DNA from 4 places in the Microbacterium esteraromaticum genome. Region 4 is predicted to be linked to each of the others. Evidence: riboswitches for the same ligand, from Rfam matches in the RefSeq annotation. Region 4 holds a riboswitch; each other region holds the start of a gene.
The links. Region 4 has a riboswitch for thiamine pyrophosphate ahead of thiM (hydroxyethylthiazole kinase). Riboswitches for the same ligand answer to the same signal wherever they lie in the genome.
Positions count from the first base shown of each region.

Region 1 (7,358 bases), 1.2 Mb from region 4:
AGGATGACCGCTCGTCTTTCTCGGGTAATGAGGTTCATCAAACGCTGCCTTTCGTCATTGAGGGCTGGTTCGAGTGACTCTAGTCAAGTTTGAGTGATTCATGCAAGAGTGGATTCCGTGGCCACCCCGGGGCCGAGCGCCCCACAGGTCGCGACTTGCGCACGTCGAGGAATCGAGTGCTAGCGTGACTGAACAACTTTGACTAGTTCATTGGAGGATCAGTGTTGATCGAAACCACCCCGTCCGAGATGCCCCTCGCCCTGCGCCTGCGCCGCGCGTTCTCGTCGTTCCCCACCGGTGTCGTCGCCGTCTGCGCCCTGCCCGACGGCGAAGACTCCCCCGTGGGGATGGCGATGAACTCGTTCACGTCGATCTCGCTCGACCCGGCGCTGGTGGCCATCAGCGTCGCCAACACCTCACGCACCTGGCCCCGGCTCGCCGAAGCCACCTCGGTCGGCGTCAGCGTGCTGGGTCACGGGCAAGAGCACGCAAGCCGCAGCCTCTCGGCCCGCGAGGGCGACCGGTTCGAGAACGTCGACTGGGTCGCCGACGAGAGCGGAGCAGTGCACCTCGAAGGCGCGGCACTCTGGCTCACCTGCCACTTCCACCGCCTGGTCGAAGCCGGCGATCACACCATCGCCCTGCTGGGCATCGACGGCCTGCAGCACTTCGACGAGGTCGAGCCACTCGTGTTCCACCAAAGCCGCTATCGCTCGATCGTGGCCTGAACGTGCAGCCCACGACACTGGCCGGCACCGTCGTGCACGGCGACGGCCGTGGGCACGGACTCGGATTCCCGACCGCGAATCTGCACGTGCCGCACGTCGGCTGCCCCGACGGCGTCTACGCCGCCTGGGCGCGCGTCGCCGATGAGCCGCTCTGGCGCGAAGCGACCGTCAGCATCGGCGACAACCCGACGTTCGGCGACGTCACCGACACTCGCGTCGAATGCCACATCCATGATTTCAGCGGAGACCTGTACGGCACCCACGCCACCGTCGTGCTGGTCAGCCTGATCCGCGACATGCGATCATTCGAGGATGTCGCCGGACTCATCGAGAGAACCGCCGCAGACCTCGTCGTCTCCCGACGACTCCTCGCGGCGGCCCCGCCACCCGGCATCCACCACGCACCGGCAGACCCTCCCGGCATCGACTGAGACCATGCTCATCGCGACCGACCTCGACGGCACCCTCATCCCCAACGCCGGCACCACGGTGCGGGCGTTCACCGCGGGCGTGCTCGAACGCCTCGACCGGCAGGGCGTGCCCGTCGTGTTCGTCACCGGGCGCCCGCTGCGCTGGCTCGAAGGGCTCTGGCCGCACGTCGGCGCGCACGGCGTCGCGATCGCGTCCAACGGCGCAATCACCTTCAACGTGCCCGGTCGTGAAGTCACCCACCTGGCGGGCATCACCCCCGCCGACGGTCTCGAACTGTGCCGCCACATCGCCGACGAGATGACGGGCGCCCAGTTCGCCATCGAGTGCGTCGACGGCATCCGCCTCGATCCGACCTACCCGGCGAGCGCGCGCGGCGGCGCCGCACCGCGCCGGGCGGCGCTGCCCGACATCTGGGACGCCCCCGCCGCCAAGCTGCTGGTGCGCCACCCCGACCTCGCCGGCGACGAGTTCACCTCACGGCTGGCCGACGTCGTCGGCGACCGCGCGACAGTCACCTGGTCGGTACAGGGCCTCGCCGAGATCAGCGCCCCCGGCGTGACCAAGGCCAGCGCACTCGCCCGACTCTGCGATGACCTCGGCGTGCCGTCGGCACAGGTGCTCGCGTTCGGCGACATGCCCAACGACATCCCGATGCTGCAATGGGCCGGCACGGCCTACGCCGTCGCCGACGCACACCCCTCGGTGCAGGCCATCGCACACCGCATCGTGCCCACGTGCGCCGAAGAAGGCGTGGCGCAGACACTCGACCGGCTCATCCCGTAGCTAGGCTGTTGTCGTTCACACGGGAGCCCGGGTACGGGCTGAGAGGGCGCTGCCACCGCGCCGACCGTCTTACCTGATGCGGATCATGCCGCCGTAGGGAGTCGATATGTGGCGCACCGTCGCCGAGCCCACCCACACGCCCACCACCCGTCGCTCGCGGTCCCGTCCCGCCGTGCGCGCCGGCCTACTCGGCAACTTCGTCGACCAGTTCGACATCTTTCTGCCGATCATCGCACTCGCCCCCGTCGCCGCCCTCGTACTCGGGCCCGAGAGCGCGGCTGCCCAGACCGGACTCATCTTCGTCGCCACGCTCTTCGGACGCCCCCTCGGCGCCGCGATCTTCGGCAGCATCGCCGACCGCCACGGCCGCACCAGAACCACGAAGATCGCGATCGCCGGCATCGCCATCACCACGCTGATGATCGCGTTCATCCCCGGCCACGACATCGGCGGCATCTGGACACTGTGGACCTTCGTGGCCCTGCGCTTCGTCGGCGGCATCTTTCTCGGCGGCGAATACACCGCGGCGATCCCCCTCGCCATGGAATGGACCTCACCACGCCGCCGCGGCATGCTCAGCGGCGGCATCATGGCCATGTCACCCCTGGCCAACGCCACCATCGCCGCACTCACCCTGCTGCTCGTGCAGACCCTCGGCGTGCAGGACTACGCCGCCTGGGGATGGCGCCTGCCATTCATCGTCGGCGGCATCATGGCCGTCGGACTGCTCTGGTACTACTCCGCTCATGTCGTGGACGCGCCGGCGGCAGCATCCGCTCCCCGTCGCGCGCACCCGGTGCGCGACATCCTCGCCGGACCCTACCGCCATCAGCTCTGGCAGGTCTTCGTGCTGATGACCGGGCTGTGGCTGTTCACGCAGATGGCCATTCCGGTGCTCACCGGCATGCTGCGCGACGCCCCGCAGGTCGGGCCGTCAGAGGTCGCCTTCATCATGCTGATCGCCACGCTCGTCTCGGCCGTGAGCATGTTCACCGCCGGAGTGGCCTCGCAACGCCTCGGGCGCCGCCGGTTCTTCATCATCTTCGGCGCAGTCGCACTCATTGCCGCGCCGCTGGCCTTCGCCTGGGCGCTGGGCTCGCACGGAGCCGGCCTGATCGTCGCCGTCACCCTCGTGCAGGTCGTCACCGTCTCGGCCTACGGCCCCGTCGGCGCCTACCTCGCCGAACGCTTCACGACCGGGGTGCGCTCCAGCGGATACGGCGTCGGCTACTCGCTCTCGATCGTCGTGCCGGCGTTGTACCCGTACTGGCTGCCGGGCCTGCAGGCCGGCCTCGGGCCGGTGCTCGCCGTGTGCGCCGTGCTCGCTGTGGCATCCGCCCTGCTGGTCGCCGGGGCCGCGCTCGGCCCCGAACCCGCCCGCGACGCTCCGCTGGCGTAGCGCGCGCTGCGCCCGCCGCGCGCGCCGCTGCCCGCCGCGCGCGCCGCTGCCCGCCTGCCTGCCTGCCTGGCCTGCCTGCCCTGCGGCCACCCCCGCTGAGAAACCACTTCCCGTTTGAGAAACCACGTGGCTGGTGGTTTCTCAAACGGGAGATGGTTTCTCAGCGGATGGGAGTGGGCGCGAGCGCGGCGCGAGCGCGGGCGGGCGCGGCGCGAGCGCGGGCGAGCGCGCGCGGGCGCGAGCGAGCGGGTCAGGCGTGGTGCAGGTGAGGCTCCGACTCCCAGGGGAAGTCGAGGTCGCCATTGCCGGCGAGGATCGCGCGATAGGTCAGCTCGGCAGCGTTCTCAAGGTTCAGCGCGCGCCGCAGCGCCATGTCGCAGTCGTCGCCGACGGTCGTCGATCCGTGGTTGCCCATGATGACGCAGTTGTGCTCGGCGAGCTGCTCAGCGGCGGTGTCGGCGAGCTCATCCGACCCGTTCGGGTAGTACGGCGTGCGGCCGACCGATCCCACGTAGTACGCGTGGTCGAGAGTCACCAGACGGATGGGCCGGCGCAGCGCGTCGAGCAGGATCGCGTGAGCGGGATGCACGTGCACGACCGACCCGACGTCGGGGCGCGCACGATAGGCGCGCTGGTGCAGCTTCCACTCGCTCGAAGGCTTGGTCGCGCCGTCGACGACGTTGCCACCCAGGTCCATGACGGTGAACGAGGTCTCATCCAGGCGATTCAGCCAGGTACCCGACGCCGTCACCACGAAACGGTCGGCGTCAAGCCGGATCGACAGATTGCCGGCGCTGGCCAGAGCCAAGCCGGACTGCACGATCTCAGAGCCGGCGCGGATGAGCTGCTGCACGGCATCAGCAACGGATGTGGAGTGGTTCGTCATCGAGTCTGTCCCAATCGCTCAGAAGCTGTTGTCTGACAACACTACTGGACGAAAGTGACGACGAGAAGTCACGCGTGTCGAATGATCGAGAACGTGTAGCGCCCGTCGATGAAGTAGGTGCGCGAGTAGGCGACCGCACGCTCGGTCTGGTCGTAGTGCACCTGATCGAGCAGCAGCGCCAGGCCGTTGCGCCCCTGCGGGGCATCCCAGATCACATGGTCGGCGACGACGGGGTGGATCTCGGCGACCGCGCGCACCGGGATGATGCCGCGAGCCTCGCGCAGATACCCGAACACCGATCCGTCGAGCACCTCAGGGGACTCCCCCTCGGGGAAGACCCCGATCGGCAGCAGGTCGTACGAGTACGCGACGACCTCGTCGTCCGCGAGGATCACACGGCGCGTCTCGAGCGCGAGGTCGTTCGCCGTCAGCTCCAGCTTCGCCGCCTCTTCCGGAAGCAGCGGCCTGATCGTGCGGCTGCGGTAGCGCATGCCCGGCTCGCGCCCGGTGCGGCGGATCGACTCGGTGATGGATTCGAGGCGCTCCAGTCCCGCGGTGACGGCCGGCGGCTCGGACACGAAGGTGCCGACGCCGTGGCGCGTGTGCACGAGCCCGGCGGTCTTCAGCTCACTCAGCGCGGCGCGCACCGTCGGGCGCGAGACCTCGAACGACTCGCCGAGTTCCGACTCGGTCGGCAGGCGGTCACCCACCGGGTAGGTGCCGTCGCCGATGCCCGCGCGGATGCCCGCGACCACCGCATCGACGCGGGATGCCCTCCGTGCCATCGCGAACCCCTCCATCGCTCGGTCTGCCGTTGTCGACCCGGCCGCTCCAGTGCGGCCACGGGTCGTAGAGACATCATGTCAGATCGCCCAGTTGTTTGCTCTTGTTGACATGGTTGTCTGACAACTGCTAGCGTCCCGGCTGTACCCCGACGACGGAGTACGCGAAAGGAGAGACACGGTGGTTAAAGCGATCGAATGGATTGAGGATGCCGACGGCCCGGCCGTGCGGATCATCGACCAGACCGTGCTCCCGACCGTTGAGTCCTACCTCGACCTGCGCACCGTCGATCAGCTCGTCGACGCGATCGCGCGTCTCGCTGTTCGCGGAGCACCCGCACTCGGCGCGGCCGGCGGCTACGGTGTCGCCCTCGCCGAGCGCCAGGGCGGCGCAGAAGGATGGAGCGCCGATCGACTCGACGCAGAGATCGAGCGGGTGGCCCTGGCTCGTCCGACGGCCGTGAACCTCGAATGGGGCGCCCGCCGCGTGGACGCCGTGCGCCGCACCGGCTCGGGACAGGCTCTCGCTGAGGCACACCGCATCGCCGAAGAGGACGAGGCCGCGAACCGCGAACTCTCGCGGCTCGGCGCGGACTGGCTGCTCGAGCGCACCGGCAAGCGTCCGCTGCGTGCACTCACCCACTGCAACACCGGCGCCCTGGCGACGACGGCATGGGGCACCGCATACGGCGTGCTCAAGGAACTGCACGAGCGCGGCGCGCTCGAGCTCGTCTACGTCGACGAGACGCGTCCGCTGCTGCAGGGCACCCGCCTCACGAGCTGGGAGCTCGCGAAGGACGGCATCCCCCACGTCGTCGAGGTCGACGGCGCCGCCAGCAGCACCATCCTGCGCGGACTGGTCGACTTCGCCGTGATCGGCGCCGACCGCATCGCCGCCAACGGCGACACCGCCAACAAGATCGGCTCGGTCTCGGTGGCGTTGGCGGCGCACCGCGCCGGCATCCCCTTCCTGGTGGCGGCACCGATGTCGACCGTCGATGCCACCCTGGCCTCGGGCGACCTCATCGAGATCGAGGAGCGTGACGAGAACGAGGTGCTCGCCTTCGGCGGCACCACGATGTCGGCTCCGGGCGTGCGCGGATTCAACCCGGCCTTCGACGTCACCCCGTACGACCTGATCAGCGGCATCGTCACCGAGCACGGCGTGGTCGAGCCGACGGTCACCCAACCCGCTTTCGCCTGAACGCGATCAGCCGAAGCATCCAAGAAAGGAATCGCAATGAAGCGCATGTCATCCCGGAGCCTGCGGCGCAGGCTCGCCGCGACCGGAACGGTCGGACTGACCGCCGTACTGGCACTCACCGCCTGCAGCCAGGGCGCGCCGGCCACGCAGGAGTCCGCCGACTCCGGTGCTGTCAGCGAGGCGAGCAGCGAGATGCCCGCAGAGCTGGTCGGCGCCAAGGTCGCCATCGTTCAGCAGTCCGGCCAGGGCGACTACTTCCAGCAGTACCTCAACGGCACGCGCCAGCAGGCCGAAGCCCTCGGCTTCGAGCTTTCGGCCTATGACGCGCAGGGCGACAACGCCACCCAGGCCACTCAGCTCGAGCAGGCGATCTCGTCGGGCGTGGATGCGATCATCGTGCGCCACGGCTTCCCAGACACGCTGTGCCCCGGCGTCAACGACGCCATCAGCAAGGGCATCGCGGTCATCGCCTACGACGTCAACGTGTCCGAATGCGCCGACGGCGTGATCCAGACCCAGCAGTCCGACGAGATCATGGCCCAGCTCGTGCTCGACCGCATGCTCGAAGACGTCGGCGAAGGCACGGCCGTCGGCTACGTCAACGTCGAGGGCATCGCGCCGCTCGACCGCCGTGACGCCGTCTGGCGCCAGTTCGTCGCCGACAACGGCTGGGACCAGCTGTTCAAGACCGGCTCGTTCACCAGCTCGTCCGCCAGCGACAGCGCCCCGATGGTCGCGGCCGCAATGCAGGCCAACCCGTCCGTCACCGCGATCTACGCCCCCTACGACGAGTTCACCAAGGGCACGCTGACCGGCCTCGACCAGGTCAGCGGCAGCGACGACGTGCTCGTCTACGGCGCCGACATCTCGAACGCCGACATCGAGCTCATGCGCGCGGAAGGCAGCCGCTGGGTCGCTACCGGCGCGACCGACCCCAACGCGATCGGCGCCGCCGTGCTGCGCACTCTCGCGCTGTCGATGGCCGGTGAGCTCGATGCCGAGCTCGTCGAGTTCCCGCCGGTGCTCGTCACGCAGGAGATGCTGCGCGAGGACGACATCAAGAACATGGAAGACCTGCGCGCCGCCGTCTCTGAGTTGAACCTGTCGCAGGTGTCGACCGCAGACTGGATGTCGGTCGTCAGCT
Region 1 covers NZ_CP118100.1:138,454-145,811, reverse strand. The annotation lists gene PTQ19_RS00660 (ABC transporter substrate-binding protein) at 1-38, opposite strand, end outside; gene PTQ19_RS00655 (flavin reductase family protein) at 222-728, shown strand; gene PTQ19_RS00650 (riboflavin kinase) at 731-1,159, shown strand; gene PTQ19_RS00645 (HAD family hydrolase) at 1,164-1,943, shown strand; TPP riboswitch at 1,953-2,060, shown strand; gene PTQ19_RS00640 (MFS transporter) at 2,050-3,342, shown strand; gene PTQ19_RS00635 (class II aldolase/adducin family protein) at 3,593-4,228, opposite strand; gene PTQ19_RS00630 (GntR family transcriptional regulator) at 4,297-5,013, opposite strand; gene mtnA (S-methyl-5-thioribose-1-phosphate isomerase) at 5,192-6,214, shown strand; gene PTQ19_RS00620 (substrate-binding domain-containing protein) at 6,251-7,358, shown strand, end outside.
Region 1: linked by a shared signal. The riboswitch ahead of PTQ19_RS00640 (MFS transporter) and the one ahead of thiM (hydroxyethylthiazole kinase) in region 4 are both predicted to bind thiamine pyrophosphate.

Region 2 (7,358 bases), 210 kb from region 4:
AGAACGCAGGAAGCAGCAGCGCGCTGCACGGGCTCAGCAGTGCCAGCATCCCACCCAGCAGTGCCGTGACGAAGCCGATCTCCATCTATCGGTCCGCCTCGGTCAGGGCGTTCTCGACGGCGTCGATGAAGACGTCGGTCGGCTGCGCTCCGACGAGCGGACGCCCGTCGAGAAGAAAACTCGGGGTGCCCGTCACACCGATGGTCCGCGCCTCGTGCGCCCGTTCGGCGACGACCTGCTTCACCTCGTCGGAGGCCATGTCCGACGTGAATCGATCGACATCGAGCCCCAGCTGCTCCGCGAGGTCGGTGAGCGCCTCGGTACTCAGTTCTGCCTCGGTGCGGATCTCGCCGGCGGGGTAGAGCGCGTCGTGAAACGCCCAGTACTCGCCCTGGAGCCCCGCGGCGTGGGCGGCGAGCGACGCACGCTCGGACGGCGCCCCGTACATGTTGATGTCGCGCCACTCGATGCGCAGGTCGCCCGCGTCGGCGTACTCCATCATTCGCGGCAGCGTGCTCTGCGCCCACTTCGCGCAGAACGGGCACTGGTAATCGGAATACACCACGAGGCCGACCGGGGCGTCGACCGGGCCGGCGGCCTGCACGTCGTCGGCGTCGCGGTACTCGAACTGCGTAAGGTCGGGCAGCCCGTCCGGCACCACCGTGATGCCGTCGGTGGCCGGTTCACCGGCATCCGACGGCGCGTCCGGTCGCATCTGCAGGATCACCAGCACGATCAGGAGTCCAGCGATGAGCAGGATCCCCACCGGTGCGATCCAGCTGCGGATACCTCGTGCCGACCGTTGTGCTCTCTGCGTATGCCCGCCCATCGGCCACCCTTCCTCTCATCAACTATCCTGCATAGTCGACTATGCAGGATAGTAACCTATCGGGCATAGTAGGGACATGCACCGGAACCGTCGGCGAATCGCCGCACTGCGAGAATCGCTCGTCCTCGCCTGGCAGGCACTGAGGTCGTGGAGCACGCGGCAGATCCTGATCGCGACGGCGTCGGCGGTCGCGGTCGCGATCGTGCTCGGAGTGGCCACCGTGCTCATCCCCAACGGACTGTTCACGCGCGAGATCCCACCCGTCTGGTGGAACTATCCGGTCTGGCTGATCACCTCGGCCGTGACCGGCCTGCTGATCGGCACCTACGCCCAACCGCAGCGTTCGGCGCCCGACGTCGCAGCACTCACCCCCGACTCATCGCACGAGGGTTCCGGCAGCGCCGCTTCATCGCGCGAGGAACGCCGCACCGGCAGATTCGCGGTCGCCGGCGGCATGCTCGCCTGGTTCGCCGTCGGCTGTCCCGTCTGCAACAAGATCGCCCTGATCGCCCTGGGCTACACCGGTGCGCTCACGTGGTTCGCTCCCGCGCAGCCCCTGCTGGCCGCGGCCGCCCTGATCCTCTCCACCGTCGCCGCCGTCTGGCGACTGCGCGGCCAGGTCGCCTGCCCGCTCCCCGCCCCGCGCGCACAAGCGGTGACGGCATGAGCCCGGAGCAGTCGGCGGCGCAGCCGTGTGGGCCGTTGCGGCTCGGCGCGTTGGAGCAGCAGGTGATGGACGCGCTCTGGGATGACGGCCCGCTGTCGATCCGCGAGGTGATCACACGGCTCGGCGCCAAGCATGCCTACACGACCATCGCCACCGTGCTGGGCAACCTCGAGCGCAAGCAACTGGTGGTCCCCGAGCGGCGAGCGCGCGCCGTGACGTACACGGCCCGGTGCACGCGCGAGCTGCATGCTGCACGGCTCATGGAGCAGGCGCTCGACACCAGCCACGACAGGGACGCCGCGATCCTGCACTTCTTCGACGCGATCGACGAACGCGAACGCGATCTGCTGCGCGACTACCTCGCACGCAGAGAACCCGACCGATGACAGCGCTGCTCGTACCGGCCGTGCTGGCGGTCGCGCTGCTGACCACCGCCGTCGCGGGACCGGTCGTGATCCGCGCGGCGGCACCGGCGCTCATGCGCGCGCCACGTGCCGCCGTCACGCTGCTGCTGGCGGTGGGCGCACTCTGGCTGGTGGCGGCCGCCGCACTCAGCCTGCTGCTCGCATGGGTGCTCAGCGGCCCCACCATGCTGCCGAGCGGCTTGGCCGGCGTGTGCCAACGGTGCCTGGACGCCTCGTCGCCCTTCCCCGCGGTCGACCTCGTCGACACCGTGGTCCCCGTCGCGCTGCTCATCGCGCTTCCTGTCGCGGGGGCGCTGGTTCTGGTGGCGACGGCGATCTTCCGCGGGGTGCGCCGACTCCGCGCGACACGGGCCACCGCGCGCGATATCGCCGCTCGCGCCGACTCTCGCATCGTCGGCGGCCACCGCGTGATGCTCACGCGCGACCTGCGTCCGACCGCGTTCTCACTGCCGCACCGACACGGCGGCATCGTCCTCTCCCGCGGGCTTGTCGAGGTCCTGCACCCCGATGAGCTCGCCGCGGTGATCGCTCACGAGCGCGAGCATGTGCACGGACGCCATCACCTCGCACTCGGCGTGCTCGAGGCCGTGATCGCTCCTCTGCACCGGCTCCCGCTGATGTCCGCGATCCGCAATGCCGTGCCGCTGTACCTCGAGATCGCCGCCGACCGGGCCGCTTCGCGCCGAGCGGGCACCCCGGCCCTCGCCAGCGCGCTGCTCAAGCTCGGCGGCACGGACGGCGCTCACGCTCCGACGCCCCATCGGGTCGTGCTGCATGCCGCAGGGCCCGATCGCATCGGGCACCTGGTCTCCCCCGCGCGCATCGGCGCGTCGCTGGTTCCCGCGATCGCGCTCGGCGCGGCGACCGCCGCGTTCGCCCTGATGGCCGCCGTCGTGCACGGACCATATCTGTCGGTCATCCTCACCGGCTGCCGTCTCGCGACCTGAGTGGCCGACCCGGATTTGCCCCACCTTCGTCGTCCGTAGTACACATGGACTGTCCACACGGGTGCCCCGAGAAGGGCTGAGATCAAGCTGACGCGCTTGAGACCGTCGAACCTGATCCGGTTGATACCGGCGTAGGAAGTGAGAGAGTTCCGTGGTTGCACGCACCCCGAAATCCGAAGTCCCATCCTCGGCATCCGCCGCCTCGACATCGGCGACGCCGCAGTCGCGTGAGCAGCATCCCGCCCACCGGCTCGCGTGGCTCGAAGACGCGAGCCACGGGATCCGCGTGCCGATCACCGAGATCCAGCAGGCCGATTCCCCTGACGGCTCGGCCAACGCGCCCCTGCAGGTGTACCGCACGATGGGTCCCGGCAGCATCCCCGAGGAGGGGCTCGCACCGTGGCGGTCCGCATGGATCGCCGAGCGCGGCGACACCGAGACGTACGCCGCTCGCGGCCACCGCCTCGAAGACGACGGCCGCTCAGCCGTGCGACGAGGCGCGCCCTCGCAGCAATGGCGGGGGCGCACACCGGTACCGGTCCGCGCCAAGGCCGGCCACCGCGTGACGCAGATGCACTACGCCCGCCGGGGCATCATCACCCCCGAGATGCGGTTCGTCGCGCTGCGCGAACAGTGCGACGTCGAGCTGGTGCGCAGCGAGATCGCCGCGGGCCGCGCGATCATTCCCAACAACGTCAACCACCCCGAATCCGAGCCGATGATCGTCGGCAAGGCGTTCCTGGTCAAGGTCAACGCGAACATCGGCAACTCCGCCGTGACCAGCTCGATCAGCGAAGAGGTCGCGAAGCTCGAGTGGGCCGCGAAGTGGGGCGCCGACACGCTCATGGATCTGTCGACGGGCAACGACATCCACACCACGCGGGAGTGGATCATCCGCAACTCGCCGATCCCCATCGGCACCGTGCCGATCTACCAGGCCCTTGAGAAGGTGGACGGTGACGCGAACGCCCTCACCTGGGAGATCTACCGCGACACCGTGATCGAGCAGTGCGAGCAGGGCGTCGACTACATGACCCTCCACGCCGGCGTGCTGCTGCGCTACGTGCCGATGACTGCCGAGCGCGTCACCGGCATCGTCTCGCGCGGCGGATCGATCATGGCCGGCTGGTGCCTCGCCCATCACCAGGAGAACTTCCTGTACACCCATTTCGACGAGCTGTGCGAGATCTTCGCGGCCTACGACGTGGCCTTCTCGCTCGGCGACGGCCTGCGCCCCGGCTCGATCGCCGACGCCAACGACGCCGCGCAGTTCGCCGAGCTCGACACGTTGGCCGAGCTCACGCAGCGGGCCTGGGAGTACGACGTGCAGGTCATGGTCGAGGGGCCGGGGCACGTGCCGCTGCACAAGATCCGCGAGAACGTCGAACGCCAGCAGGAGCTGTGCCACGGCGCGCCGTTCTACACTCTCGGGCCGCTGGCCACCGATATCGCCCCCGGCTACGACCACATCACCTCGGCGATCGGCGCAGCCGAGATCGCCCGCTACGGCACGGCGATGCTCTGCTACGTCACACCGAAGGAGCACCTCGGGCTGCCCAACCGCGATGACGTCAAGACCGGCGTGATCACGTACAAGATCGCCGCGCACACCGCCGACCTCGCCAAGGGACATCCGGGGGCGACCGAACGCGATGATGCCTTGTCGAAGGCCCGATTCGAATTCCGTTGGAACGACCAGTTCGCGCTCGGCCTCGACCCGGTCACGGCGCAGGAGTTCCACGATGAGACCCTGCCGGCCGAGCCGGCCAAGACCGCGCACTTCTGCTCGATGTGCGGACCCAAGTTCTGCTCGATGCGCATCTCGCAAGATATCCGCGACACGTACGGCAGCGCCGAGGCGCAGGCCGCGATCGCCGGGATGCAGGCCAAGAGTCAGGAGTTCCTCGCCGCGGGCGGCGAGGTCTACCTGCCCGACCCGGCGATGCGCACCGTCTGATCCCCGACGGGGTCCAGACGGTGCGCGGCCGCCTCAGGCTGCGCCGTGCGTCGTCTGGAACCCGGCCTGCCTGATCGACTCGCCCAGCAGCACGAACCCTGCCACGCACAGCGTCAGCGCGACCGCGGGAACGTAGAGCAGGTGCGGTGCCGAGGCGAAGTACGGCTCGGCCTGAGAGAGCTGCAGCCCCCACGAGAACGCCGGCGCCTGCAGTCCGATGCCGAGGTAGGTCAGGGTGGCCTCCGTGGCGATCACGGCGCCGACCTGCAGGGTGCCCAGCACGATCACCGGACCGATCGTGTTGGGCACGACGTGCGTGCCCAAGATCTTCCATGTGGGCAGGCCGAGTGATTTCGCCGACGTGACGAAGCCACGGCCGGCGACCGAGATCGTCGAGGTGCGCATGACGCGCATCGCTGTCGGCCACGAGAACAGGATGAGCACGAGCGAGACCATCCACACACTGCGCACCTCGACCGAGTTGAGCACCAGTACGGCTCCCAGCAGCAGTGGTACCGAGATGACCACTTCGGACAGACGCGAGAGCAGGGCGTCGAGCCAGCCGCCGTAGTATCCGGCGAGCACCCCGAGAACGACCGCGATCAATGACGTGCCGAGGGTGACGACGGTGCCGACGATCACCGAGTTGCGGGCGCCGTAAACCACGGTCGTGAACAGGTCGCAGCCCTGTACCGAGAAGCCGAGTGGATGCCCGGGCTCGGCGCCCGGACCGACGCGGGAGTTGCTCAGATCGCAGGCCGCAGGGTCACCGTTGCCGAAGAGTCCGGCGATCGCCGCCGGCCACACGGCCATCACGACGAACGCGGCCACGAGCACTCCGCCGATCCAGAACTCGGGGTTGCGGCGCAGCTTGTGCCAGATGGTCGGCCGGGTCTCGGCCAGCGCGATCACGGCCGTGGAGTCGGGAGAGGTGGTGAGTGTCATGGCGCGATCCTGGGGTCGAGGAGTTTGTGAGCGATGTCGACGAGGATGTTCATCACGAGCACGACGAGCACGCCCGCGGTGACGATGCCGACCACGACCGAACCCTGCTGGGTGTTGATCGCGGTGAAGAGGGCGCGGCCGATCCCGGGCAGGTTGAAGATGCCCTCGACCACGACCGCGCCGCCCAGCAGTGCCCCCAGGTCGACTCCCAGATAGGTGACGACGGGCACCAGGGCGTTGCGGAACACGTGGCGGCCGCTGAGTCGCAGCGGGCTGATGCCCCGCGCCTTCGCGGTGCGCACGTAGTCGGCCGAGACGGTCTCGAGCAGGCTGGTGCGCATGAGCCGCGCGATCGGACCAACGCCGAGCATGGCGATGCAGAACGCGGGCAGGAGGTAGGCCAGGGGCCAGCCCGCCGAGACGCCGGCAACGGGGAACCATCCCAGTGACAGGCCAAACCATTGCTGCAGGAAGAAGGCCAGCACGAAGGTGGGGATGGCGAGCGCGAGGATCGCCACCGACGTCGCCATGCGGTCGGCGATGCCGCCGGGTCGCAGCGCGGCCACGATGCCGAGCGTCACGCCGATGATCAGCTCGAGAACCCATGCGGTGAGGGCGAGCTGGATGGTCACGGGCCAGGCGTGGGCGAAGATGTCGCTGACGTTCTCGCCGGTGACGGTGGTGCCAAAGTCTCCCTGCAGCAGCCCGGTGATGTAGTACCAGTACTGCACGAGCACCGGTTGGTCGAGGTGGTAGCGCGCCTCGAGGTTGCGCACGACCGTCTCGCTGAGCTCGGCGTCTCCCGCCAGCGCTCCGAGGGGGTCGCCGGGCAGTGCGAACACGGCGAGGAAGACGAGCAGCGAGGTGCCGAAGAAGACCACGACTCCCTGCAGGAGTCGGGTGAACAAGTACGTCATGAGGAGGATCCCTTTCGGGGCCGGGTGGGGCCCGCCGAGGTCGTCGGCGGGCCCCAACGGGGTCAGTTCACCGCGACCTGCGAGAACTCGCCCTTGTTGAAGGCGTCGGGCTCGTACGCCTGAGCGCGTTCCGAGACGACGTACGTGCTTGGGTAGGTCCACAGCAGAATCGAGGGCATGTCGGCGATGACCAGGTCCTTCGCCTCGTTGTACAGCGCCTTCTGCTCATCGGGATCCCCGGTAGCGGCCGCCTGCTGCAGCAGGGCGTCGAATGCGTCGTTGTGATAGAACGAGCCGTTCACGCTTCCGCTCGACGAGTAGGACGGTCCGAGCGTGTCGATCGGCGACGGGTGACCGGCCGGTGCGCCCAGGGTGACGGGCGACTGCACCTCGCGGCTCTTGATGCCGGGCCACGTGTTCTCGGAGGCGACCTGATCGAGCTTGACCTCGACGCCGAAGACGTCGCTCCACTGTCGGGCGATGGCCTCTGCCCAGATCTCACGACCGGTGCCGGTCACCGAGGCGATGCGCAGCTCTCCGGGGATGCCACCGGCCTCGTCCCAGAGTTGCTTGGCGCGCTCGGGGTCGTACTGGCACAGCTCTCCGCAGGCGTCGTCGCGGTAGCCGACGCTGACCGGGATGTCGACGTCGGTGGCGACGTGCGCCTCGCC
Region 2 covers NZ_CP118100.1:2,308,977-2,316,334, forward strand. The annotation lists gene PTQ19_RS11055 (cytochrome c biogenesis CcdA family protein) at 1-85, opposite strand, end outside; gene PTQ19_RS11060 (DsbA family protein) at 86-766, opposite strand; gene PTQ19_RS11065 (hypothetical protein) at 906-1,496, shown strand; gene PTQ19_RS11070 (BlaI/MecI/CopY family transcriptional regulator) at 1,493-1,882, shown strand; gene PTQ19_RS11075 (M56 family metallopeptidase) at 1,879-2,868, shown strand; TPP riboswitch at 2,916-3,023, shown strand; gene thiC (phosphomethylpyrimidine synthase ThiC) at 3,020-4,825, shown strand; gene PTQ19_RS11085 (ABC transporter permease) at 4,859-5,770, opposite strand; gene PTQ19_RS11090 (ABC transporter permease) at 5,767-6,687, opposite strand; gene PTQ19_RS11095 (peptide ABC transporter substrate-binding protein) at 6,750-7,358, opposite strand, start outside.
Region 2: linked by a shared signal. The riboswitch ahead of thiC (phosphomethylpyrimidine synthase ThiC) and the one ahead of thiM (hydroxyethylthiazole kinase) in region 4 are both predicted to bind thiamine pyrophosphate.

Region 3 (7,358 bases), 810 kb from region 4:
GGTGCAGACCGATGTCGGCCTGAGCTGGCTGATCGCCGTGTCGGTTCCCGTGCTGCTCGTCGTCGCCGTGCTGATCATCAGCCGCATGGTGCCGCTGTTCCGCGCGAACCAGAGCAAGCTCGACACCGTCAACCGCATCATGCGCGAGCAACTCACGGGTGTGCGCGTCGTGCGCGCCTTCGTGCGCGAGCGCATCGAAGAGCAGCGGTTCCGGGTCGCGAACACCGACCTGATGGTGCTGGGCCGCAAGATCGGCTCGCTGTTCGTGCTGCTGTTCCCACTGTTCATGCTGATCCTCAACGTCACCGTCGTCGCGGTGATCTGGTTCGGCGGCATCGAGATCAACCAGGGTGGTGTCGAGGTCGGCACCCTGTTCGCGTTCATGCAGTACATCGGCCAGATCATGATGGGCGTGATCATGTCGAGCTTCATGGCGATGATGATCCCGCGCGCTGCGGTCTCGGCCGAGCGCGTCGGTGAGGTGCTCGACGCCGAGGCGTCGATGACCCGCCCCGAGAACGGCACCACCGCGTTCCCCGAGCCCGGGGCCGTCGTCTTCGACGACGTCGAGTTCACCTACCCCGGCGCCGAGGCGCCCGTGCTCAGCGGCATCAGCTTCGGCGCATCCCCCGGCGAGACCGTGGCGATCATCGGGTCGACGGGCTCGGGCAAGACCACCCTGGTCTCGCTCATCCCGCGATTGTTCGACGTCACCGGCGGTGCCGTGCGCGTCGGCGGTGTCGACGTGCGAGAGGCCGACGTCGACGCGCTCTGGCAGGACATCGGTCTGGTGCCGCAGCGTCCGTTCCTGTTCACCGGCACGGTGGCATCCAACCTGCGCTACGGCCGTGAGGACGCGACCGACGAGGAACTCTGGAAGGCCCTTGAGATCGCTCAGGGGCGTGACTTCGTCGAAGAGATGCCCGAGGGGCTCGAATCGCGCATCGCCCAGGGCGGCACGAACGTCTCAGGTGGTCAGCGGCAGCGCCTCGCGATCGCCAGGGCGATCGTGCATCAGCCGAAGGTGCTCGTGTTCGACGACTCGTTCTCGGCGCTCGACCTGACCACGGATGCCCGGCTGCGCCAGGCGCTATGGCGCGAGCTGCCGGACGTGACCAAGATCGTCGTCGCGCAGCGCGTGTCGACTATCACCGATGCCGACCGCATCGTCGTGATCGAAGACGGCGCGCTCGCCGGCGTCGGCACCCACGACGAGTTGCTCGCCAGCAGCGAGACCTATCGCGAGATCGTCGATTCGCAGTTGGGGGTGGACGCATGAGCGACGCGAAAGACACCACGATGACGTCCACCGAAGCAACCGACGCGACCGGTGACGAGGCCTACGAGGCCGAACTCGCCGAGCAGGCGCGCCTCGACGGCGGCGGATGGGACAGCCCGGCCGCGGGCAAGGCCGACAACTTCGGCAAGAGCTTCGCCCGCATGATCGGACTGCTCAAGCCGTCGGCGGTCTGGTTCGTCTTCGTCTCGTTCCTCGGTGCGATCGGCGTCGTGCTCGCCGTGATCGCCCCGAAGGTGCTCGGCGAGGCGACCAACATCGTCTACGAGGGCTTCGTCTCGAACATGCTCGCCACAGGAATGGGCGGCGCACCCGGCTTCCCACCGGGCACCAGCAAGGATCAGGTCGTCGAGGCGCTGCGCGCCGCTGGTCAGGACGACTTCGCCAACATGGTCGGAGCGATGGCCGATTTCCAGGTCGGCGACGGCGTCGACTTCGAGCGCCTGCGCTGGATCATCATCGCGGTGATGGCGATCTACATCGTCGCCGCGCTGCTGAGCTGGATCCAGGGCTACGTGATCAACGTGATCATGGTGCGCACCATGTGGCGCCTGCGTGAGAGCGTCGAGGCGAAGATCAACCGCCTGCCGCTGTCGTACTTCGACAAGGTGCAACGCGGCGAGCTGATCTCGCGCGTCACCAACGACATCGACAACATCACCCAGACGATGCAGCAGTCGCTGTCGGGGGCGCTCACCTCGGTGCTGACGGTGATCGGTGTGCTGATCATGATGTTCTCGATCTCGTGGCAGCTGGCGCTGGTCGCGCTGATCTCGCTGCCGCTGATGGGCATCATCTTCGGTGTCATCGGGCCGCGCTCGCAGAAGGCCTTCGGCATGCAGTGGCGCAAGGTCGGCAGGCTCAACGCCCGGGTCGAGGAGTCGTTCTCGGGTCACGCGCTGGTCAAGGTGTTTGGCCGCGAGCAGGACGCCCTCGACAAGTTCCAAGCCGAGAACGAAGAGCTGTTCCAGGCGAGCTTCAAGGCGCAGTTCCTGTCGGGCATCATCATGCCCGCGATGACCTTCGTCGGAAACCTCACCTACGTCGGCATCGCAGTGCTCGGCGGACTGATGGTCGCCAGTGGAAACCTGCGGCTGGGCGACGTGCAGGCGTTCATCCAGTACTCGCAGCAGTTCAGCCAGCCGCTGAGCGAACTGGGCGGCATGGCCGCGGTCGTGCAGTCGGGAACCGCCTCTGCCGAGCGTGTGTTCAACTTCCTCGACGCGGACGAGCAGGATCCCGACGACGAGGACGCCCCGACGGTGACCGACGGGCACGGAGTGATCGAGTTCGAGCACGTCGCGTTCTCGTACACCCCCGACCGACCGCTGATCACTGACCTGTCGTTCCGGGTCGAACCCGGGCAGACCGTCGCCATCGTCGGCCCGACCGGCGCCGGGAAGACGACGCTGGTGAACCTCATCATGCGGTTCTACGAGCTCGACTCCGGACGCATCCTGCTCGACGGGCAGGACATCGCGCAGATGACGCGTGACGACCTGCGCGGCCGAACGGGCATGGTGCTGCAGGATCCGTGGCTGTTCGGCGGCAGCATCCGTGAGAACATCCGCTACGGCAACGCGTCGGCGTCCGACGACGAGATCGTCGCGGCCGCCGAGGCGACGTACGTCGACCGCTTCGTGCACTCGCTCCCCGAGGGGTACGAGACCGTGCTCGATGAGGACGCCTCGAACGTGTCGGCCGGTGAGCGGCAGCTGATCACGATCGCGCGGGCCTTCGTCGCACAGCCGTCGATCCTCATCCTCGACGAGGCGACCAGCGCGGTCGATACCCGCACCGAGGTACTGCTGCAGCACGCCATGGCGGCCCTGCGCGAGGGACGCACCTCGTTCGTGATCGCGCACCGTCTGTCGACGATCCGCGATGCCGACTTGATCCTGGTGATGGAGCACGGCGACATCGTCGAACAGGGTGACCACGAGCAGCTGATCGCGCAGCAGGGCGCCTACTGGCGCCTGTACCAGTCGCAGTTCGAGCAGGCCGCGACCGATATCGACGCCGAAGAGGCCATGACCGGATCGATCCCCGTGATCGTCACCGGCGATGCCGCGGAGGACGTCGAGGTCGGCGCCGCCGAGGCCCGCCAGGACTGACTCGTCGCGCCTCAACGCGAGAGCGCCCGCCCCGGAAATCGGGGCGGGCGCTCTTGTCTCAGTGCTGGGCTCAGTTCCAGTCCCAGCGCATGCGTCAGTCGATACCGAACAGCGCCATCGGGTGCGTCAGACGCCACCAGATGCTCGGCGGCGCGACCTCATCGGCGAGCGAGACCGACGTTTCGGCGGTTCCGGTCGGGCCATCGACGGTGAGCGTGCCCACCACGGTGCCGGTCTGCGTGGCATCCCCGAGATCGAGTTCGGTGTCGGCGGTGGCCGTCGCGCCGTTCCAGAGCACGACCTGGGCGTCAGCATCCGTCACGATCTCGACGCGACCGCCCCACTCGGCGGTGACGTGTCCGACCACGCTGCCGGCCGGTACAGCAACGGGCTGCTCGGCGAGCGACTTCTCGACCTCGGCGAACAGCTGCCGCGTCACGGCGAGGCGGGTGTCATCGTCGTCCTGGCCGAGCACCGAGGCGTAGACGCGCACGGACGTTCCGCCGACGGGCACGTCCTTGGCCGTCAGCAGGTTCCAGTGCGACAGAGTGCCGGTCTTGATGCCCACTACACCGGCATCCTCGAGCATGCCGTTGGTGTTCTCGACCGTGCCCGCACCGGGGATCTCCGCAGAACGCGTCGCGACGATCTCGGCGACCACCGGGTTCTTCATGGCCAACTGACCCAGCTTGGTCAGATCTGCGGGCGAAGCCGTGTTGAACTCGCTGAAGCCGGAGGGCGAGGCGAGAGTGATCCCACCGAGGCCGTGATCACTCAACCACTTCTCGGATGCCTGCGAGAACGCCCAGTCCGAGCCCCAGATCTCGTCCGACAGGCGGTCGGTGTAGTTGTTGGCCGAGCCGAGCAGAATGCCCTGCAGCATCTGGTACTGCGTGAGGCTGCCGCCCACCGGCACATCGAGGGCCGACTGGTTCAGGTTGCGGTACTGCCAGTACTCCAGCGTGTCGCCGTAGTCGAAGGCGAAGCTCGGCCCCTCCTCGCCGGGCTGCAGCGGCAGCTCGTCGAGGATCATCAGCACCGTGGCGACCTTCGTGATGCTGGCGATCTCGTCGCGCTCGGTCGTCGATGAGGCGGGCCCGATTCCCTCTACCGCGACGGCGGCGCTGCCGGTTTCCGGCCAGGTGAGAGCTGCCGCTTCTGCCGGCGCGATCTCTGTCTTCACGGCGGCCGCTGCAGGAGCGACCGCGTCGAGCGGCCACAGCAGAGTCGAGGCGACGTATGCGCCGCACAGGGTTCCGACGATCCCGAGGGGGATCAGTACTCCCGGGCGTCGCCAGCTCGGCGCTAGATGTGCGCCGTCGAGGAGGTCGGGCGTGCTCCGGGGTTCCGGCAGCGACTCAGCCTTCAACGTCGCGGTATCGAGCCAGGTCAGTGCGGTCGGCGGCCGCTTTTCATCCGCCCAAGCCGTTTGCGGCGCAGAGGGCTCGTCCGCAGCATCCGAACCGACGGCGGTGCCGCTGGGCTCGCTGGCGTCGGGAGAGAGCACCGGGTTCTCGCGCGTCGGAGCATCGTCATCGTCGAAGGCGCTGAGGAACGCCGGCTCCGGGTCGTTCTCGACGGCGTCCACAGCGACAGTATCGACGGCATACGCGGCGAAACCGGTATCCCACGACGGGGCGGCAGCCCGCGTGTCGCCCAGGGGCGGCGCGTCTGAGAAGCGTTCGGCGTCGTCGACGGCGTCGTCGTTCGGGGCGGGCACGTCATCAATGACGGTGTTGTCAGGAGTGCGCAGTGTGTCACCGAATGCGGGCAGCGGAGCACGAGAGGACTCCGTCGTCTGCGGGTGGGCACGCTCGCGCAGTTCACGGCGCGTGGCGGGGCGCGTGGACTCGGGGGAGGTGGTCACCCGTCCACGCTACCCAACGTCCCTGTGTGCGGTCGGCGGGATATGATCGATGAACCACCACGGGAGTCCGGACCGCCGGGCTGAGAGGAAGCGAAGAGCGCTTCGACCGTCGAACCTGATCCGGATCATGCCGGCGCAGGGAGGAGTTCCTATGAGCACGTCCACGTCCAGTTCCGCGTCCACGAACACGGGGCGTATGCGCCCCGAGATCTGGCGCTGGCGCATCGTCGACATCGTCGTCGCCAGCGTGCTGGGCGTCGCCTGCGGTGTTCTGTTCCTGCTGTGGAACGTTGGCTACCTCGGCCCCAAGGCGCTGCTCGACCCGCTGCTGCCCGGCGTGCAGGGACTGCTCGACGGGCCGTGGCTGATCGCCGGCGTGCTGGGTGGCCTCATCATCCGCAAGGCCGGCGCTGCGATCTACGTCGAGACCCTCGCCGCCGTCGTCTCGGCCCTGGCCGGCGCACAGTGGGGCGGGTTCCTCACCATTGAGGCCGGACTCGTGCAGGGCCTCGGCGCCGAACTGATCTTCCTGCTCTTCGCGTACCGTGTCTGGTCGCTGCCCGTGGCGATGCTCGCCGGCGCCGGCGCCGCCCTGCTGGGCGGGATCAATAACATGATCCTGTGGTTCGCGGGTGCCGACGCAGCCTTCACCGTCGTCTACCTGATCTGCACCGTCATCTCGGGCGCCGTACTCGCCGGTCTGCTCGGCTGGCTGCTCGCCCGGGGCCTCGCGGCTACGGGTGCTCTCGACCGCTTCGGCTCGGGCCGAGAGGTGCGCAAGCGGGTCTGACCGACCGGCGATCGCCATGGTGTCAGGAGGGATCGCGCCCGCCGCGGTCGAGGCGCGTGGATGGGGCTGGCGGCACGCCAGTCGCCTCGCCTGGGCGGTACGCGATGTCACGCTGCGCATCGAGCCCGGTGAGCGGGTACTGCTGCTCGGCGCCTCGGGTGCCGGCAAGTCGACGCTCATGCATGGCCTGGCCGGTGTGCTCGGCGGTGATGAGGAGGGCGAGGCCGAGGGTGAGCTGCTCATCGATGGCCTGCCCGCCGCGGCCGCGCGCGGCCGGGCCGGCCTTGTGCTGCAGGACCCCGACTCGCAGGTCATCCTTGCGCGCGTCGGCGACGACGTCGCCTTCGGATGTGAGAACCTCGGCCTGCCCCGGGACGAGATCTGGCGCCGCGTCGACGCCGCGCTCGACGCCGTGGGCCTCGACGTGCCGCGGGATCGCCCGACGAAGGCGCTCTCGGGTGGGCAGAAGCAGCGCCTCGCGCTCGCCGGGTCGCTTGCGATGCGGCCAGGACTGCTGCTGCTCGACGAGCCGACGGCGAACCTTGACCCCGACGGCATCGCCGAGGTGCGCGACGCCGTGGAGCGGATGCTGGCCGCGCAGCGCACCACGCTGATCGTCGTCGAACACCGACTCGACGTCTGGTTGCCGCTGATCGATCGGGTCATCGTGATCGGCGACGACGGTGCCGGCGGAACCGGGGTGATCGCCGACGGGAATCCGGATGCCGTGCTCACCGCGCAGGGCGAGCGCCTCGCACAGGCCGGAGTGTGGGTGCCGGGCTTTCCGCCGAAGCATCCCGCACCACCGGCATCCGCCCCCGGCGACGTGCTGCTGCGCGGCGACGACCTTGCGGTGGCGCGCGTGCGCGGCACGACTGTGGCATCCGGTATCGACGTGGCCGTGCGGGCAGGTTCCACCCTGGCGATCACCGGGCCGAACGGCGCCGGAAAATCCACGCTCGGCCTGACGCTGGCGGGGCTCCTCCCACCGGCGTCGGGCGCCGTGACGGCCTCGGATGCCCTCGCCGGCGGAGCGGGGCCGCATCCGATCCGGTGGGCGTCGCGGCAGTTGCTGACGCGCATCGGCACCGTGTTCCAAGAACCGGAGCACCAACTGCTGGCCTCCACGGTGCAGGACGAACTCGCCGTCGGACCACGCTCGCTCGGGCTCGCTGAGGGCGAGATCGCCGCCCGCAGCGACGAACTGCTGCAACGGCTGCGGCTGGAACGGCTCGCGAAGGCCAACCCGTACACGCTGTCCGGTGGCGAGAAGCGGCGGCTCACCGTTGC
Region 3 covers NZ_CP118100.1:2,916,897-2,924,254, reverse strand. The annotation lists gene PTQ19_RS14070 (ABC transporter ATP-binding protein) at 1-1,279, shown strand, start outside; gene PTQ19_RS14065 (ABC transporter ATP-binding protein) at 1,276-3,411, shown strand; gene PTQ19_RS14060 (D-alanyl-D-alanine carboxypeptidase family protein) at 3,506-5,278, opposite strand; TPP riboswitch at 5,328-5,437, shown strand; gene PTQ19_RS14055 (ECF transporter S component) at 5,430-6,068, shown strand; gene PTQ19_RS14050 (ABC transporter ATP-binding protein) at 6,085-7,358, shown strand, end outside.
Region 3: linked by a shared signal. The riboswitch ahead of PTQ19_RS14055 (ECF transporter S component) and the one ahead of thiM (hydroxyethylthiazole kinase) in region 4 are both predicted to bind thiamine pyrophosphate.

Region 4 (7,358 bases):
GGGCGTGGCTCCCGAGGCCGCGGCGAGCGCCTGGCGGATCTCGGGGATGTGCCGGTGCGTGCCGCCGACGGCGTACGGGTTGGCGGTGCCGAGCAGTTCGCTGCCCAGCAGGTGGGGCTTGAGGCTCTTGCCGGCGCCGGACGGGCCGACGGCAAGCATCGTGACGATGTCGGACGGGTCGATCACTCCGGCGGCGACGCCGGGGGTCAGGCTCAGACTGACGGTCGATGCGTTGCAGCCGGGAGCCGCGATCCGCGAAGCGCCCCGCAGCTGCTCACGCTGCTTTCCGGTGGCCGTGAGCAGCTCGGGCACACCGTACGCCCACGGCTCGTGGAAGTGGCCGCCGTAGAAGGCGTCCCAGGCCTGTTGCGAGGTGAGCCGGTGGTCGGCACCGGCGTCGATCACCAGCGGGGTGTCGCCGAGGGCGTCGGTGTACTGGCCGGACTGGCCGTGCGGCAGGGCGAGGAACACGATGTCGTGCCCGGCCAACACCTCGGGGGTGGTGGGCTGCAGCGTCAGGTGCGCCAGGGAGCGCAGGTGCGGCTGGTGTTCGATGAGCGGCTGGCCGGCGTTGGAATGCGCGGTCACGGTGCGGATCTCGATGTCGGGGTGTGCGGCGAGGAGCCGCAGGATCTCGCCCCCCGCGTAGCCGGATGCGCCGGAGACGGCGACGGTATACGTCATGCTTCTACCTTAACGGTCGGTGTGCGCCCGATGACGGGCCTGGGCCGAGGCGGCGACACCGGCAGCCGCGCCGAAGCGTCGGCGCAGAGCGGGGTCGCCTATGGTCGGCGGCCGCCGCGGCGTCGGCGCGGGCGCACAACGGCGACGCTCGGGGAGAGCGTCGTGCGGTTGTGCGGGGCCGAAGGCATGCGGTGACGATATCGAGTCGTCGCCACCGGGCGCAAGTTGACGCGACCGGGCCGCCGCGCCGTTCGCCGTCACCGAAGATCGAAGAAGGCCCGTTCGTGCGCGGCGGCCAGGTCGAACGCTCGGCGCATGCGCGACCGCTGCGCATCATCTGATCTGGCGGCTGCTGCGGTGACGTACGCGATGGCCTGCGCGTTGGCGACCGCGAACGTCGGGTCGGCATATGTCGCCAGCCACGAGGCGAACGGATGCGCCGGATCGAGGGGCTCCGGCCCGAAGGCACCGCTGTGCAGGCGTTCGCCGAGGTCGGCGTACAGCCAGAAGCACGGCAGCACCGCCGCGATCAGGGTCGAGTAGTCGCCGGTGAACGCCGTCGCACGCAGGTGGTCCAGATAGCCGGTCGTGACGGGGGTGGGATCGGCCGAGAACGTGGCCGCCGACACCCCGGTCATCGGTGTGAGCCACGAGGCGTGCATGGCCAGCTCACCGGCGATCGCGCCGTGTGCGCCCTCAGCCCAGAACGCCTGTTCCGCCGCAGTGGGTGCGAGGCGCGCAGCTTCGGCGAGCACCCGCGCGTACTCACGCAGGTACAGCGCGTCCTGCTCCAGGTAGTGCAGGAATGTCGCCCGATCGAGCGTGCCGTCGGCGAGTGCGCGGATGAATGGCAGCGCGTCGATGTCGTGACGGATGCTCGCGATACCGGCCCACCATTCGGCGCGCACGTCATCGGCGGTCGGTCGCGTGCCGAGCCCGCCGCGTTGCCAGAGGCCGGCGAAGTGGTTGACCGGCCCGTGACCGCGCCCGACGCCGAGCGCCGCTCCTGCGCGCAGCGACTCGCGCAGCCAGGCGCGAGAGTCGGCGATCGCGAGCGACCAGTCGGCCCCTGCCGCACGGCGCGTGGCCACAGCGGATGAGAGCGAGCAACCGGTGCCGTGTGTGCTGGTGGTGGCGATGCGCGCACCGGAGAAGTGGGAGATCACGCCTTCCGCTCCGACGAGGGCGTCGGGTGCGTCGTCGCTGTCGAGGTGCCCGCCCTTGACGAGCACCAGGGCATCGACGGCTGCCGCGAGGTCGCGCGCCGCATCGAGCGCGTCGTCCCACCCGATGACCCGCCGTCCGGCCAGCACCTCGAGTTCGGCGATGTTCGGGGTGAGCAGGTCGGCCCGCCGCGCGAGGCGGTGCAGTGCCGCCTCCGCGCGCTCATCGAGCAGACGGTCGCCGGAGGTGGCGACCATGACCGGATCGAGCACGACGGTCGCCGGACGGTTGTCGTCCAGCCAGGCGTCCACCGTGGCGATCACCTCGGCATCCGCGAGCATCCCGATCTTCACCGCATCGATCTCGATGTCGTCGGCGAGCGCGTCGAGTTGCGCACGCAGGAACGACACCGGCGGGACGTGCACCTCGCGCACGCCGCGTGTGTTCTGCGCCGTGAGTGCGGTCAGTGCTGCCATGCCGTAGCCGCCGTTGGCGGCGATGGATTTCAGGTCGGCCTGGATGCCGGCACCCCCGGAGGGGTCGCTGCCGGCGATGCTCAGCACCCGGGGAACCGCGGAGCCGCTCCACCGCGCGCGCAGCACGGTGGTCGCGAGGTGCGCGTCGTCGGCCGCGCAGATCTGCGACACCACGGCGACACCGGCGGCACCTGCCGCGCGCAGCGGTACAACGTCATCCGAACGGATGCCACCGATCGCGACGGCGGGAACAGGGCTCTGCGCGGCGAGCGCGGCGAAGCCTGCGATGCCGAGCGGTGCCGGGTGATCGGGCTTCGTACTCGTCGGACGGATCACCCCGGCACCGATGTAGTCGACCGTCCCGGCCGGAAGGTCGCGCAGCGCCGCCAGGTGCTCCGGCGTGTTCGCGGTGAGGCCGACGAGGGCATCCGGCCCGAGCAGGCGTCGCACCTCGGTCGCCGGCATGTCGAACTGTCCCACATGGACCCCGTCGACGCGGGCTCCCCGGCGGCGTGCGGCAAGAACGGCGTCGACGCGGTCGTCGACGACGAGCAGCGCGCGTCCGTCGATGACCTCGGACAGGGTGACGAGTTGGTCGACGATGGCGTCGTCGTCCGCGTGCTTGTCGCGCAGCTGCACGATGGTGGCGCCGCCGTCGACCGCATCGCGGACGGTCTGCACGACACCGCGCGCACCGCACAGGTGCGGATCGGTGACCAGGTAGATCGACAGGTCGTACGTCACCGTGCGTCCTCCTCGATCCGGGCGTCGCGCAGCAGATCGTCTGCCTCGACCGCCGCGAGCGCGTCGATGAATGCGACGGCGAAGCTGCCGGGGCCCGCGGCGACCTTGGCCGCGCGCTCGGCGGCGACGGTGTAGACGAGGGTCGCCGCAGCCACCGCCGTCATGGCGTCGGCCCCGGTTGCTCGGGCCGCGCCGAGGAAGGCGGCCATGACGGCTCCGAGCGCGCACCCTCCCCCGGTGACGCGCGTGAGCAGCGGGTCGCCGTTGGCGATCCGGATCACCCGTTCACGGTCGGTGATCAGGTCGGTGGCACCCGAGACCGCCACCACGCTCCCCCACCGTGCGGCGATCGTACGGGCCGCCTCCATGGCGGCATCCGGGGCGTCGACGGCGTCGACGCCCCGTCCGCCGGCACCGGTGCCGGCCAGGGCGAGGATCTCACTCGCGTTGCCGCGCACGGCCGTCGGATGCTGGGCGACCAGCTCGGCGGCGAGTGCCGTCCGCACGGGGAGTGCTCCGATCGCGACCGGGTCGAGCACCCACGGCGTACCCGCCGTGTTCGCGCCGCGCACCGCCTCGGACATGGCCGCGCGCTGCTCGGGCGGCGGAGTGCCGAGGTTCACCAGCAGCGCATCGGCGATACCGGCGAAGATCCCGGACTCGCCGACGATGCCGACCATCGCGGGTGCCGCCCCCGTCGCCAGAAGCACATTGGCCGTGAACCCCGTGACCACGGTGTTGGTGATGCACTGGGTCAGCGGAGGTGTTCGGCGCACCTCGCGCAGCAGCTCGGCGGCGGCGGCCGGAATACGGGCGGATGGGCGCAGACGATCGTTCATGGACGACATCCCTTCGCTAGTACGAACTAGATCAGGTTCGACGGGTGTGATCTCAGCCGCTTCTGCGGCACCCCGTGTCACTGTGCGCGAGTCTAGCGAAGCCTGCCGGTTCGGGCCTCGACCGGACCAAGCTCAGACGAGCTGTGCGAGCAGCTCGCTCTCGTCGTGCCGGGTCAGACCGGCGCGACGCTCGCGGTCCAGTCCCCGGGCGCGTTCGTCGGCGAGCACGCTCCGGATCGTCTGGTCGAGGGGCGTGAACCCGCCGCCGGCGGCGCGGTACGCACGGTTGTCGTGCTGCGCGAAGCCCGGCATGTCCGCGGGCAGCCACAGCGGCAGTGAGCGCTCCCCCATCCAGTACTGCACGCCGTGCGCACCGAGCCAGTCGTCGTCGGCCACCCGGACCGGACCGGTGTGCCCGGACTCGGTACGGAAGGCGTCGAGCAGGTCGCTCAGCGGCAGCGGATCGCCGATGGCATTGACGACCCCGGTGCGCCGGTCAGCGGTGATGAACCCGGCGAGATCGTCGACGTCGATCACCTGAGCGAATCGGTCGCGACTGTCGGGCGCCAGCACTGCGCCGTCACCGGCGCGTGCGAAGGCCGCCGCCCAGTATCCGAAGCGGTCGCTGGGATCGCCGGCGCCGACCACCAGGCCGGGCCGGACGATGCCGGCCCGCGTGCCCAGGGCGGTCACCGCCTGTTCGGCGGCGACCTTCTGGGCGCTGTAGTCGTACTCGTCGCCCGGCTGCGCGGGCGCGTGGAGCGGTCCGGTCTCGTCGAGACCGACGGTGACCTCGTCGGCGTACACCGAGACCGACGACACGTATGTCCAGTGCGCCGCGCTGTCGCCGAGCGCCGCGACGGCCGCACCCACGTGATCCGCGCGCGAGGAGATATCGACGATCTCGTCCCACTGCTGCTCACGCAGCCGGTCGTAGACATCCGGTTCGTCGCGGTCCCCGCGCAACAGCACGGTGCCGTCCGGGGCCGGTCGGCTCCCGCGTGCCAGACACGTCACCTGCGCGCCGGCGTCACGCCAGCGCTGCGCGATCCGTCCCGAAAGCCATCCTGTTCCGCCGAGCACCAGCACCTGAGTCATGCGTCCATGCCATCGGCATCCGAGAGCAGACGCAAGCGATTCCGCTCACAGCGCAGGCACCGTGAGCGGAATCGCCGATGCGACTCAGTCGCGGATGCTCGCGCCGAAGCGCTGCGTCGCCACGGCGACGCCCGCGAGCTTTGCCTCGCTCGCCTCGGCGGCGGTCAGCGTACGGTCGGATGCCCGGAAGCGCAGGGCGTAGCTGAGGCTCTTCTGCCCGTCGCCCAGGCCCTCGCCGCGGTAGTCGTCGACGAGACGCACGGACTCGAGCAGGTCGCCGGCGCCCTCGACGAGCGCGGCGCGCACCTCGGCGGCCGGCACCTCGACACCCACGACCAGCGAGACGTCCTGCGTGGCCGCAGGATACGTCGACAGGGACTCGACGACGACGCGCTCGCCCGCGAGGGTGAGCAGACGATCCAGGTCCAGTTCGAACACGACGACACGCCCCGGCAGGTCGGCGTCGGCCGAGACCTGCGGGTGCAGCTCGCCGACGTAGCCGATCTGCTCGCCGCGCACGCTCAGTGCCCCGGCGCGTCCCGGATGCAGCGCGGCGCGCTGCGTCTGCGCGACGTCGATGTCGACGCCGGCGGCGACGCCGATCACGCGCACGACGTCCAGCGCATCGGCCAGGTCGACGTGCTCGGCAGGGCGTCCCGGCTGGCGCGGGGTGATATTGCCGGCGAACAGCGCCGCGATGTGCCTCGGCTGCGGCGGGATGGCCGCGTTGAGCGCCGCCAGCGTCTCATCGTCGGGGCGTTCGCCGAGCGGCGGGATGAAGTCCGTGCCGTAGGTCACGCCCTCTTCGGGGGTGAACACCGACCCGACCTCGAACAGGCCGAGATCCACCAGACCGCGCGAGATGTTGCGGTGCGCGGTCTGCACCAGGGCGGGCAGCAGCGATCGGCGCAGGAACGGCGCCTGCCCGTCGAGTGCGTTGGCCAGACGGATGCTGGGCAGGTGATCGCCGGTCGCCGAGCCGTGCAGGTCGTTGAGCTGCTCGGTGGTGAACGGGAACGACGGCGTCTCGACCAGACCGGCCGCGGCGAGGGCATCCGCCACCCGCTTGCGTCCCTGCTGCAGCGCCGTGTAGCCACGGCCCGACGGCGGGACCGGCAGTACGGACGGGATCCGGTCGAGACCGTGGATGCGCGCGATCTCCTCGACGAGCGTCCACTTGTCGGTGAGGTCGGGTCGCCAGCTCGGCGGGATCACGAACCACCCGTCACCCTGCGCCGCGACCTCGGCGCCGATCATCTCGAGTGCCCCGACGACCTCGTCGTCGGTGTAGTCGACGCCCACGACGCCATCGGCGAAGCCACGCGGCAGCGCGATTCCGGCGATCTCGAACTCGGTGTACAGCGCGCCGCCCTCGTCGGTCAGCGTTCCCCCGGCGAGCTCGACCATCAGATCGGCCACCCGGCGTGCGGCGACGAACGGGATCAGCGGATCGACACCCCGCTCGAAGCGCTTCGACGCCTCGCTCGGCAGCTTGTGTCGGCGGGCGCTCCGGGCGATCGTGACCGGATCGAACGTCGCCGCCTCGATCAGCACGTTGCGCGTGGTGTCACTCATCTCGGTCGTGCCGCCGCCCATGACGCCTGCAATGCCGATGGGGCCCGAACCGTCGGTGATCAGCAGATCCTCGACGTGCAGAGCGCGATCCTGCCCGTCGAGCGTGGTGATGCGCTCGCCCTGGCCCGCGCGACGCACCACGATGCCGCCGTCGAGCTTGTCGAGGTCGTAGCCGTGAATCGGGTTGCCCAGTTCGAGCATGACGTAGTTGGTGATGTCGATCAGGATGCCCAGCGAGCGCATGCCCGCCAGCGCGAGCCGGGCGACCATCCACGGCGGGGTGGGACGGCTCGGGTCGACATCGCGGACGACGCGTGCGACGAACTCGCGCGCGCCGACGGTGCCGCGGATCGGGTTCTCATCCTCGACGCGGATGTCGAAGCCCGTTCCCGGCTGCAGCTCGGCGAAGTCGCGCTCGGCGGGATCGCTGAAAGCACCCCCGGTGGCGTGACCGTACTCGCGGGCGACGCCACGCAGTGAGAACGCGTAGCCGCGGTCGGGCGTGACGTTGATCTCGACGGCGACATCGTTGAGGTGCAGCAGTTCGATGGCGTCAGTACCGACCTCGGGATCCAGACCCAGCGTCGACAGCACGATGATGCCGTCGTGCTCGTCGCCGAGGCCGAGCTCGCGCGCCGAGGCGATCATGCCGTCCGAGACATGGCCGTACGTCTTGCGCGCGGCGATCGGGAACGGCCCGGGCAGCACAGCCCCGGGCAGGGTCACCACGACCTTGTCACCGGCGACGAAGTTGTGCGCACCGCAGACGATTCCGCGG
Region 4 covers NZ_CP118100.1:2,103,901-2,111,258, forward strand. The annotation lists gene argC (N-acetyl-gamma-glutamyl-phosphate reductase) at 1-684, opposite strand, end outside; gene PTQ19_RS09905 (bifunctional hydroxymethylpyrimidine kinase/phosphomethylpyrimidine kinase) at 942-3,068, opposite strand; gene thiM (hydroxyethylthiazole kinase) at 3,065-3,907, opposite strand; TPP riboswitch at 3,899-3,992, opposite strand; gene PTQ19_RS09915 (NAD-dependent epimerase/dehydratase family protein) at 4,040-5,005, opposite strand; gene pheT (phenylalanine--tRNA ligase subunit beta) at 5,090-7,358, opposite strand, start outside.